DNA from 4 places in the Clostridium sp. AWRP genome. Region 1 is predicted to be linked to each of the others. Evidence: riboswitches for the same ligand, from Rfam matches in the RefSeq annotation. Region 1 holds a riboswitch; each other region holds the start of a gene.
The links. A riboswitch is a leader RNA that binds a small molecule or an ion and turns the genes downstream of it on or off. The one in region 1 is predicted to bind thiamine pyrophosphate.

Region 1 (3,205 bases):
TACCTATTCTCATAGCACCAATTTCATAAGTCCCCATTATCCTGTGGGCTGTTGGAGCACAATGAAATCCAACTCTTATCATTATGTCATATTCCTTATCCAGCTTAAAAGCAATATCTTCACCAGACATATTCTCTATATTAAATGAAATGACACCTACTATTTTTTCCGCATCTTTTGGGCCATATATATGAATTCCTGGAACTTCCTCTAATCTCTTGAGGGCATACTCAATTATTTTATTTTCTGTATCTCTTATCTTTTGTACTCCTAGATCATATATGTACTTAATTCCTTCTCCTAAACCAACTATTCCAGCTACATTTAAGGTGCCTGCTTCTAATTTATTAGGATAATAATCAGGTTGGTATGGATTTTTGGAATCTTCACCAGTTCCTCCAGATTTTAATGGCCTTATACAATTAGTATCGCAATTTATTAAAAGTCCTCCTGTGCCAGTAGGTCCCAAAAGACTTTTATGACCTGTGAAGGCAAGAATATCTATGTTGTCTTTTTGTACATCAATAGGATAAGCTCCGGCTGTCTGTGCACTATCTACTAAAAATAGAATTTTATGTTTTCTAGCTATAGCGCCTATCTCCCTTATAGGTTGAATAGTTCCAAGCACGTTAGAAGCATGAGTGAATACAATTAGCTTAGTATTTTTCTTTATTAATTTTTCTATGTCACAGGCTTTTGATATTCCTTCATTTGTACAGGGAAGTGTAGATATTTCTATACCTATGTCCCGTTCAAGAGTTTTTAAAGGTCTCCATACAGAATTATGCTCCAAGCTACTTGTGATAACATGATCTCCTTGATTTAAAACTCCGTTTATTATTAGATTAAGTGAATCTGTTATGTTGTAAGTAAAGATTATGTTAGAAGGGTCTTTACCGTTAAATAACTTACATATACTATCTCTGCAGTTAAATACAAGTCTATCAGCTTCAATAGCTGATTTGTAAGCTCCTCTTCCTGCAGTAGCGCCTATGTTCTTCATAAAATTTGAAATTGCATCTACAACTGCAGGTGGTTTTGGATAAGATGTAGCAGCGTTGTCTAAATAAATTCCCAATACGATTATCTCCTTTCTTTAGGTTCCTAGATTTATAAAATATAATTAATTCAACATAATTATATTATAACTTTATTAATAAGAAGTTAAAGGGGGATTTGGGTGTAAATCTCCAATTACTTATTGAAGGTATCAAAATGTACAGTTGAAAAAATTAAACATATATTATATAATTTACATATAAAATTAAATAATCTAGGGGGGTCTATGTTATAGGCTGAGATAGAACTGTTAGTTCTGACCCTCATACCTGATCTGGATAATTCCAGCGTAGGGAAGAGCTTTATATAGTTTTAAAATACAACTTTATAAGGTTGCATTTTTTTATTTATATAAAGATGAATATGAGGGAGATTTAGAATCACCTCCTTTTTTATTTAACATAATTTTCAAAAAATATGTTAAAGGAGATGTTTAAAATGAATTACACAACACAAATGGATGCTGCTAAAAAAGGTATAATTACAAAGGAAATGGAGAGAGTAGCTGCTAAAGAAAACATGAAATCACTACAACTAATGGAATTAGTTGCGCAGGGTCAAGTTGTAATACCAGCTAATAAAAATCATAATGCATTAGATCCGGAAGGTGTAGGACAAGGACTCAAAACTAAGATAAATGTAAATTTGGGAATTTCAAAGGACTGCAATTGCATAGAGGATGAATTAGAAAAGGTTAAGATAGCTTTAGAAATGAAAGCAGAAGCTATAATGGATTTAAGCTGCTTTGGAAAAACTGAAGAATTTAGAACTAAACTAGTAGAAATGTCAGCTGCTATGATAGGAACAGTGCCTATGTATGATGCCATAGGATTTTATGATAAAGAATTAAAAGACATAACTGAAGAGGAACTTTTAGGTGTAATTGAAAAGCATGCGCAGAATGGTGTGGATTTTATGACTATTCATGCAGGTATAAATAGAGAAACTGCAGCAGTATTTAGGAGAACTGAAAGACTTATGAACATTGTATCCAGAGGGGGATCCTTAATATATGCATGGATGCAATTAAATGAAAAAGAAAATCCTTTTTACGAGCATTTTGATAAGGTTTTAGATATATGTGAAAAATATGATGTAACTATAAGTTTAGGAGATGCTTGCAGACCAGGTGCTATAAAGGATTCTACAGATGCTTCACAAATTAAGGAGCTTATGACTTTAGGAGAGCTTGCCAAAAGAGCTTGGGAGAGAAATGTACAAGTTATGATAGAAGGACCAGGGCATATGAGTTTAGATGAAATAAAAGCAAATATGCAGATAGAAAAGAAATTGTGTCATAATGCACCGTTTTATGTGTTAGGACCTTTAGTTACAGATATAGCACCAGGTTATGATCACATTACATCAGCTATAGGAGGAGCAATAGCTGCATCTTCAGGAGCAGATTTTCTATGTTATGTAACTCCAGCAGAACATTTAAGACTTCCAAACTTAGAAGATATGAAAGAAGGAATCATAGCTACTAAAATTGCAGCTCATGCAGGAGATATTGCAAAGGGAATAAAAGGGGCAAGAGATTGGGACAATGCTATGAGTAAAGCTAGAAGAGAGCTTAATTGGAAAAAAATATTTGATTTATCTATAGATCCAGAAAAGGCAAGAAGATACAGAGAAGAATCAAAACCAGAAGATGAACATACATGTACTATGTGTGGAAAAATGTGTGCTGTTAGAAATATGAATAAGGTTATGGAAGGAAAAAATTTAAATGTTTTAAGAGATGATGATTAATGTGTAAGCTTAAAGGAATTGAAGGAGATAAGCTGAAAGAGGCTTGTGGAATTTTTGGCATATTTTTCAATGAAAATGTTTACTGAATATTTTTTCACAAAAGTCACTCCTTTTATTTTTTCTCTAATTTTAGGAGTGACTTTTCTATTTATTTTATAAATGTAAAAATAACTAGTTAGTGATAAATTTTGGTTTAACTTTACGCTTATGCTAAAAACTCTATATCTATAGATTTTTTGTTTTGAAATCGTTATAGGTTTGTAAATTAATATAACTGTAATTTTCAAGTTATATTTCGTATGTTATTATATAGGTATAACTATTTTAGTAAAAATTATAGAAAAGGGAGAGATACACTTGAAAGAAATTCATTATAACAGCACTAGGGGATTAA
Region 2 (3,205 bases), 1.3 Mb from region 1:
TATCTGAATTACAATCGAGAAAAAGTTTTTCGATAAACTTTTTGAATTTACTAATAGACTCTCGAATTTTGCACTGAAAGCATATATCCTTAAGCCATTTTCACACATTTTCTTGTGAATTTAGCATAGGGGAATATGTTGGAAGATTAATCAAAAATAGTTTTTCTTTATGAAGTTCTGCAAATTCTTCGATATTCTTTGCTTTGTGAATTCTGTAATTGTCCCATATTAAAAATATCCTTTTACCTTTGCTTTGCCCAACAAGTTATTTTAAAAACTCAAGCATTTCTATAGAAGTAATTGAGTGTTGTGCTGGATATATATTGATTAGAGTATTATAATTCTTAGATATCTCTGTAGCACCAATGATATTGAAACCTGCTCGTATGTTATTACTTTCAATTATAGGGGATTGCCCTATAGGACTCCAACTCCTGCGGTTAACAGACTCTAGTCTTATTCTTGTTTCATCTTCAACATATAGGACGGAGTCATCTGTGTTCTCAATGATAGGCAGTAAATCAGCTATTTTTTTTAAAGATAGCTTGCAGCTCAGCATCTCCTTTGGTTAGTTTATATTGACCTCTTTTAAAGGAAAAGCCAAGACTTATTAGTAGTTGTCTTATCCACTTTTGTGAATAGGAGTTACCATATTTATCTTCAATATATTGGGATAATAAAGCTGTTGTCCAGCTGGACCGCGTATAACCAAAAGCTTCAGGTGACTTGCTTAGAACTACGTTCTTTAAATCCTTAAGCATTTCATCAGTAAAACTGCTTTTAGAACCGCCGCGATTATCTATAATTGAATCTATTCCATATTCGTTCCACTTGTGTATATAGGCAGTTATAGCTGCACGTGTTCTGCAAAGGGTGTTCATTATATCATTGGTATGAATTCCGTTATATCTCATTATTACAGTGCTTAAAAGCGCTCTGGTATACTTGCTCGTTGATGAGTTAATTATTTCATTTAATTCATTTATTGTATATCCATGTAGAGTTTCAACTTCTACTAAATGCATTTCCATATTATTTACTCCAATACTATATTTATTTATCAACTTGGATATCTATATACTTAGGTAAAATTTGCAGGGGAACTAATATAGTTGAGAAGGATAAAACCTAACCCTTAGAACCTGTCAGTTAATACTGTTGTAAGGAACCAAGCACAAACATGATAAAAAGTCTATTCTTATAGGAAAGGTAAAAAGAATAGGCGGTATGAGAATGAGCATAGTAGATACAAACGGGAATTTGCAGAACACAGATGGAACAACTGCAAATCTTAAAGAAAGATTATATATTCAAAAAGCCTTGTCTGGTAAAAGTAATGTATCAGATCCATTGATAAGCAAAAATAAAAGCGATGTAGTAGTTATGTATGCAGTTCCTATTAAAAACAATAATGAAATTGTAGGAGTATTACTTGAAACAAGGGATGGTAATCGTTTAAGCGACATAACTAATGAGGCTAAGTTTGGAAAAACAGGTTATGCATTTATGATAATAAAAGATGGAGCACTCATTGCTAATCCTGATAAAAATAAAGTCATAAAGATGGATAATCCCATTGAAGATGCAAAAAAAGATGCTAAACTGCAAGCTTTAGCAAATATTCATAAGAAAATGGGAACAGGAGAATCAGGAATGGATCAGTATGTTTATAATGGAGAAGATAAATATGTAGGATATGCTCCAGTCAAAGGAACTGAATGGTCTGTTGGAGTTTGCGTGTCAAAAGGCGAAATATTGTCAGAATTAAATACTCTAAGAATTCCCATTATAGGATTTTCCATACTATTTATGTTGCTTGGAGCTGCCATAGTTTATATTATTGCTAATAGCATCTCTAAAGGAATAAAATCTGCTTCGAAACATTTGAATTCATTAGCAGAAGGAGATTTATGCTAGGAAGTTTCACCTAAATATTTGCAAATGAAAGATGAAGTCGGAGCCATGACAAATTCCATGAAAGTGATGCAGGAATCATTAAAAGGAATGATTAACCGAATAAAAGAAAATTCTTTAAATATTAATATGCAGTCAGAAAACTTATCTTCCACTGCAGAAGAAATATCTAGTTCATCACAAAATGTTTCAGAAGCTATAAACGAAATTGCAAAAGGAACAAGTTCCCAATCTGAAGACTTAATAAATATAACAGATATTCTTAATAGCTTTAGTGATAAGTTATCTAAAATGGTTAATGAAATACAGGTTGTAGATTCGAAGTCTAGGGGAATTAGTTTAATGGCAAAAGAAAGTGGTACAGAAATGAATAAACTAAATCAATCTGTATCAAATGTTAGTAATTCATTTAAGATTTTTAATGGTAAAATTGTTGGACTTGGAAATAATATAAATGAAATAAATAAAATTATCAACATAATAAATGACATTGCAGAGCAAACAAATTTACTAGCATTAAATGCTGCTATTGAAGCAGCTAGGGCAGGAGAATCGGGTAAATGATTTGCAGTTGTTGCAGATGAAATAAGACAACTTGCTGAACAATCTCAATTATCATCAAAAAATATTAGTAAATTAATTAGTAAGATATCTAAAAATACTGATACTATAGTTCAAGACTCTGTGAATATGGATAGTGAATTAGTAAATCAAGTTAAAACTATAGATAGTTCGATAATATCATTTAAAAACATTATAGAAGCAGTAAATGACGTAATTCCTAAAATTGAAACAGTTATGAATTCTTCTGAAGACATAAATAAAGATAAAAATACTATTTTAAATAGGGTAGAAAATGTATCCTCAGTTTCACTTGAAGTTTCAGCAACTTCAAAAGAGATTTCAGTATCATCAGAAGAAATAGCAGCATCATCACAAACACTTAGTAATATGACTAAAGAAATGCTTGATGAAGTAAATAAATTTAAAATATAATATTTTAAATGTGCGTCCAGATGGGTACATACTTATCGGTGGAAATCCGATCTGGATACCAAGACTGATAATCATGTACCTGACCTGCTGCTTCTTTCTTTAAAAGTTATAAAAACTTCATCAAGTAATATTCACATTTTTAGTGTAATGGTTATTCTTGTTTTTAAAGAATTTTTGTCTGTCCAGCTTCGTTACCTATTGATAAATTAATTTCATCATATGTTATAACTTTATTTTTGATTTCTCCGAATTTTCTAACAACTGGAGTAGGATTCTGATTAAAATTCATACTAAG
Region 3 (3,205 bases), 2.1 Mb from region 1:
CTCTTCATTTTCACTTATTTTAATTTTAGGTATTATTTTACCTTCCTTATCCTCTATGGCAGATAGCTTATATACTCCACCAAATACTGGTTCTGATCTTGCAGTTATAAGCCTTTCTCCTACACCAAAAGAATCAATGCAGGCACCTTCTCTAAGTACGTCAGTTATGATAAATTCATCTAATGAGTTTGAAATAACTATGTTAACATCTTCAAGATCAGCGCTATCAAGTATTTTTCTACATTCTTTTGTTAAGTAAGTTATATCTCCGCTATCAATTCTTACTCCCTTAGGTTTATGGCCATTTGGAATTAAGATTTCTTTGAAAACCTTTATAGCATTGGGTAGGCCGGATTTCAGTACATTGTATGTATCAATAAGTAGTACACAATTATCAGGGTATACTTCAGCCCAGGCCTTAAAAGATTCATATTCTGATGGAAAAAGTTGTATCCAACTGTGAGCCATTGTACCAACTGCAGGCATACCAAACATTTGTTCAGATATAGTACAAGCAGTGGAATTACATCCACCTATAACTGCAGCCCTGGCACCATATATAGCTGCATCAGGAGCTTGAGCACGCCTAGAACCAAATTCCATTACAGGTCTAGTGCCTGCTGATCTACAAATCCTACTTGCTTTTGTTGCAATTAGAGTCTGGTGATTTATAGTTAGAAGTATCATGGTTTCAACAAACTGAGCTTGAATAGCGGGGCCTCTTACAGTTATTAGCGGTTCATTTGGAAATATAGGGGTTCCCTCGGGTACTGCCCATACATCACAGCAAAATCTAAAATCTTTTAGGTAATTTAAAAAGTCTTCTGAAAATTGTTTCTTACCCCTTAGATACTCTATATCTTCATCTGTAAAACTTAAATTTGACAGGTATTCTATAACTTGTTGAACACCTGCCATTATGCAATAACCACCTTCATCTGGAATCTTTCTGAAAAACATATCAAAATAGGCTATTCTATTACCCATATTGGTTTTCAAATACCCGTTACCCATAGTAAATTCATAGAAATCTACTAGCATTGTGAGGTTTCTCTCGTTTCTCACATTAAAGTTCTTTGTGCTTTCCATAATGAAAATCTCCTCTTATCTATGTTTTTATTATGATAAAAAAATATACATATGTATACATTGTAATACTTAAATTATCATATTACAAGGTTGCACATTTACAGAATTCTGAACTTTATTGAAGAATGTAATTCATGATTTTATCTCTAAATTTTATCATACCTTCATCTTTTAAAATGTTTTTTTAGATTATAAGTTGTAGTAAAAGGGTCATCTGAAGCCATTACAAGAGACATTACAGCTGCACCATGAACTTTGGTTCTTAGTACTATATCTATATTAGTCTCAGTTATTCCACCTATTGCAATAACTGGAATTGAAACGTTATTTATGATTTCTTTTAAAAATGAAATACCCCTGCCTTTTAGTCCTTTTTTACAGTTTGTTTCAAAAATATGTCCCGCAAGGAGATAATCTGCGCCTTTTTTTTGTGCGTTTATAGCTTCCAAAGTATTGTGCACAGATACACCTACAGTGCATTTCAATTTTAAATTGCTATTCATATAATCTTTATAACTTGTGTGAAATCCTTTGGAGTCTATTTTTAAAGCTGTTTCTATATTGTTGTTTATTATTAAGGGTATATTGTTAGAATCTGTAATTCTCTTTATTTTCTCAGCAATTGGAACCAATTGACTGTAAGTAAGATCTTTTTCACGTAAAATTATGGCGTCTGCGCCACCTAATATGGAACCCTTTAAGATATCAATCATGTTCTTATTTTTTACAAGCTTTCTGTTTGTTACTATATATAATTTTTTGTTCATAGTATCATGGACTCCCAATCTTTTCTTTTATTTCTAAAAATAAAAAAGAGTGTTTATATTGTAAACACTCCTTGAAATATATCTTTATTAATTTGCATCCCTACGGTAGTGTTAACTACATCAAGTTCAAAGGGTCAGGTTTTACCTTCTCAACCAAACTGGTTCCCCCACAACAATTTATTGATTTATAGGTATATAATACTACTTAGTCTTATATATGTAAATGATTTAGAATATTGTTTGTAATAAAATGGCATAAACTATAGAAAATTATTCTAATATTTTGTATAATTAGAATATGAATTTGTGATTATTTGTATGCTTAGGTAACTTTATGGTTGATTTACAAAATTAATGGGAGTATTACGTATGGTAGATATCATATAAAAAGTATTAAATTAGATAAACTTTATGAGGGGAGTTTTAAAGAATTATGGGTAAAAAAAATATATTAATAATTGATGATTCTTTAAGTGTGAGACAATTTATAAGGAAAATTCTAGAGGAAGCAAATTATAAAGTATATGAAGCAGGAGATGGTGAAGAAGGAATTAAAGTATTTAAAGAAAGTGGTAATATTGATCTAGTAATCACGGATATATATATGCCTAAAAAAAGTGGAATAGAAGTTCTTATAGAATTAAAAAGGGAGTATAAAGATTTAAAAATAATTATTCTTTCCGATGGAGGGGAAAAAGATTTTTCAGATGAAAATGGAATATGTGAAGATCTTGGAGCTACTTACTTTTTTAAAAAGGATTGGGTAAAGGATGAACTTATAGAATTAGTAAATAGGATATTTATCAAGTGATTCTTATGAAACAATTTTTTTAGTTAATAGTTAAGAGTTAAGAGTGAAGAATTAATAGTTAATGTGGATTTTTTTCCGTTACACTACAAAAAATCTTTAGTTAATTTTTGAAAGCTCGTTTTGCTAAAGCAAAACATAGCCGAGTTGATTTATATAAAATTTAAAGATTTTTTGCGATAGCTAAAAATCATCCTTCACTATTAATTCTTCATTATTAATTCTTAATTTGTGAGAGTTGAGTAATTAATTTAAGATTAAGCTGCTATATAAAATATAGTAGCTTAATTTTGTCTCTTAGCTAATTTTAAATTTATTTATTTCAGCTGCTAATTGTTCTGCTAATATTTGAAGATTACTTGAATGCTTTGTAAGTTCTTCCATAGTGGCTGATATTTCTTCTGTGGAAGCTGTAGTTTCTTGTGAAGCTGCAGCTGTTTCCTGTGATATAGATGAAATATTATCAATTTCAGATATTGTAGCTTGCTTTTTCTCATTTATATCGGAAATAGATGTTTTTACCTCATCAACTTTAGCAATC
Region 4 (3,205 bases), 680 kb from region 1:
GTCCGTCATATACATTTATAGTTATAGGGAAAAATGTTATAAGTACCGTTACAAGTACCTTACTCCATATACCGTATCCAAACCAAAGTATGAATATAGGTGCAAGTGCAGTAATTGGAACTGTTTGGGTTACAATTACAATTGGATAGAGAGCTCTTTGTATTCTTTCACTTATATTCATAGCCACAGCAATCACTACCCCAAGCACTATAGATATAAAAAGTCCCTCAATAGTAATCAAAAGAGTAGCAGGAAGATGTACTAAAAATAAAACATCTTTAAGTTCCCATATTTTTTCTAAAATGGCAGTAGGAGAAGGCAGTATATACATTGCATCTATATACATTGCTAGAGCCTGCCATATTGCAAAAAACAATACAGCAACTATTATGGATGATCTATACCTTTTCACAGCTTAACCCCCTTTTTTAGTTCACTTATAAGTTCCTCTTTTATCTTTAATATAGGAGGTGTATCTATCATACTTCTAGTCCTTGGATAGTTGAGAGGCACTTTTATTTCTTTAAATTTTCTTATTGGAGTTTCTGATGTAACAAATATCTTAGTTGATAAAAAAAGAGCTTCTTCTACATCATGGGTTATAAATAATATAGTTTTATCTAAAGCTAGCCATTTATCAATGAGCCATTCCTGCATAGAAACTCTTGTTATAGCATCTAATGCACTAAACGGTTCATCCAAAAGCAGCACCTCTGCTCCCGTAAGCAGAGTTCTTGCAAAAGACGCCCTTTGCCGCATACCTCCTGATAAATCCTTTGGATATTTATTTTTATATTTTTCAAGTCCAAAATCTGTTAGCATTTTTTCTGCCTGAACCTGTGCCTTTTTTAAATTTTCACCTTTAACTTCAAGGGGAAGATATACATTTTGAAGTATAGTTCGCCAGGGTATAAGGAGATCATTTTGCGGCATGTATCCTATGTAACCTTTTAAATCATTTATATTTTTATCTTTTAAAATTATATCTCCCCCAAAAGCCTTTTCCAGCTTACAAATAAGTCTAAATACAGTACTTTTTCCACATCCGCTGGGACCTACTATACTTATAAATTCCCCTTTACCTACATCAAAATCGAGATTTTTTATAATAAAATCAGGATCTTCCTCGTATTTGAAACTTACATTTTTAAATTTCAGCATGATTTCACATCCCCTTGTTATAAGCCATGTCCCAGAACATATATTCATACTTGCTTGTATTTATAAATATTTCCTTTAACCTGCTAAATTTCTTTTTCGATATATTTTCTGTCAAATAATCTAACAAATCTATCACCCACCTAGTCTCCTTTTCATAATCACTAGATATATATCCTTTTATCCACTGTCCATAAAACTCATTGTCCAGTGCCCCATCTATTTTACTCAATTTTTTACCAATTAAATAATAACTCCACATACAAGCTAAAAGAGAAGTAGTTAAATCCATTAAATCTCCCATTTGAGCCACAGACAGCATATAGCTTGTATATGAAATATTTTCAATAGAAGCTTTAGCATTTTCTATTTCTTCTTTTTTAATGCCTATTTTTTTCATATAATGCCTATGAATATTCATTTCTCCATTTAATATATTGTCCACCATCTTTGAGAATCCCTGCATTATACTTTCTTCACTGGATTTTACCACCCCTAAGGCATACACTTTTGCATAATCCAAAAGATATATGTAATCTTGAATCATATAAAACTTGAATCTATCTATTTCCAAGTTTCCCTTTCCTATTTGCTTTACAAATGGATGTTCATAGTAAGAATCCCATATATCTTTTACACTTTCGTATAATTTCATAGACGTTTTCATAATAAATTACTCCTTTTTCATCTGACATACACATTATTAATTAAAAATAAAAGGTACAAACCTCTTAGGAAGCTTGTACCTTTATTTATCAATTACATAAAAACCTCTTCCTACGCTGGCATTAACCAGATCAGGTATAGGGTCTAAGAATTATATTCTTACTCTCAGCCGGTAACACCAGCCCCCCTGGGATACTAATTTTATTTAATTTTTACATTATCTATCCAATTTCTATGTTACTACAATAACAAAAATTGGTCAACATGCTAAAAAGGCAAATTTAAACACATATTATATCAAAGTTTAATTCTTTTATACATATCTTTAAAAACAAAAATTCACTTCTGAACGTAAAATAGTTAATTTTAACATTCAAGAGTGAATATGCAAAATCTCAAATATTCTCACAACAATACCTAATTATATATGTCATTTATTTAGCATCCATATTGCATAATTTAATATGCCTGCAAATGACACCCAAAGTATGTATGGTATCATTAAATAAGCTGCTGTTTTATCAATTTTACTAAACTCAAAAGTCGTCATTAAAATAAATACTAACAAAATCATCAGTTCTAGAAAAGCTAAACCATATAACTGAAATCTAAAAAATATAATTGTCCACATAAAATTTAATACCAGTTGGACAACATACAGCGCCAGCACCCTCTTAACATCTTCTCCCTGCTTTCCTTTAATCCATATTCTATATGCAGCTGTACCCATAAGAAAAAATAAAATAATCCACACTATAGGAAATATCCAGCCAGGCGGTGAAAACACAGGTTTAACAAGCTGACTGTACATTTCTCGGTTAGACATTCCTAGAAAAGCACTAATAGCTCCGACTCCTTCTGCAATTACAATACTTATAATAAGTTTTCCAATATGCTTTTCTCCATTTACCTTAAATACGTTACAAAACATAAATTCACCTCCTACTGCTATTATATTTTAAAGGAAAGACTTTTATTCTGAAAATATAATATCTATTAATCGAAAGAATCCTATGCAAAAATGATGCTTGTAATCAATTTCAAGTTATTATATAATTAATTAAAAAACAGAATAGGTGAGGTAAAATGACAGAAGAACAATTAAAATATTTTATAACTGTAGTAGATACTGGCAGTTATATGGAAACTGCCTTAGAGCTAAATATTGCTCAATCTTCTGTTAGTAAACAAATACAAGCATTAGAACGTGAATTAGGTGTTCAACTCTTTAATCGTAAACATAGACGTGTAAAATTAACTATTGAAGGGAAACGATTATTACCCCAAGCTAGGCATACATTAGACGAGATTTATCGTTTAACATATATGTCCAAAAAACTACAGCCTGGTTATAAAGATAGAATAACAGTACTGTCTTTGC

Region 2: it holds a riboswitch for thiamine pyrophosphate, as region 1 does, so the genes downstream of both, DMR38_RS22180 (cache domain-containing protein) here and thiC (phosphomethylpyrimidine synthase ThiC) in region 1, are expected to answer to the same signal.
Region 3: it holds a riboswitch for thiamine pyrophosphate, as region 1 does, so the genes downstream of both, DMR38_RS06800 (thiamine phosphate synthase) here and thiC (phosphomethylpyrimidine synthase ThiC) in region 1, are expected to answer to the same signal.
Region 4: it holds a riboswitch for thiamine pyrophosphate, as region 1 does, so the genes downstream of both, tenA (thiaminase II) here and thiC (phosphomethylpyrimidine synthase ThiC) in region 1, are expected to answer to the same signal.

What each region holds. Positions count from the first base shown of each region.
Region 1 is NZ_CP029758.2:3,571,702-3,574,906, reverse strand. It holds gene DMR38_RS16575 (aminotransferase class V-fold PLP-dependent enzyme) at 1-1,078, opposite strand, end outside; TPP riboswitch at 1,266-1,372, shown strand; gene thiC (phosphomethylpyrimidine synthase ThiC) at 1,498-2,811, shown strand; gene thrC (threonine synthase) at 3,169-3,205, shown strand, end outside.
Region 2 is NZ_CP029758.2:329,988-333,192, reverse strand. It holds gene DMR38_RS22190 (hypothetical protein) at 101-193, opposite strand; gene DMR38_RS22185 (winged helix-turn-helix domain-containing protein) at 522-1,031, opposite strand; TPP riboswitch at 1,087-1,185, shown strand; gene DMR38_RS22180 (cache domain-containing protein) at 1,234-1,917, shown strand; partial or broken gene DMR38_RS22175 (methyl-accepting chemotaxis protein) at 1,942-2,910, shown strand; gene DMR38_RS01555 (carbon-nitrogen hydrolase family protein) at 3,074-3,205, opposite strand, start outside.
Region 3 is NZ_CP029758.2:1,456,405-1,459,609, forward strand. It holds gene DMR38_RS06795 (nicotinate phosphoribosyltransferase) at 1-1,089, opposite strand, end outside; gene DMR38_RS06800 (thiamine phosphate synthase) at 1,254-1,856, opposite strand; TPP riboswitch at 1,936-2,035, opposite strand; gene DMR38_RS06805 (response regulator) at 2,290-2,667, shown strand; gene DMR38_RS06810 (methyl-accepting chemotaxis protein) at 2,962-3,205, opposite strand, start outside.
Region 4 is NZ_CP029758.2:2,891,229-2,894,433, forward strand. It holds gene DMR38_RS13145 (ABC transporter permease) at 1-412, opposite strand, end outside; gene DMR38_RS13150 (ABC transporter ATP-binding protein) at 409-1,161, opposite strand; gene tenA (thiaminase II) at 1,166-1,825, opposite strand; TPP riboswitch at 1,916-2,023, opposite strand; gene DMR38_RS13160 (TspO/MBR family protein) at 2,255-2,755, opposite strand; gene DMR38_RS13165 (LysR family transcriptional regulator) at 2,911-3,205, shown strand, end outside.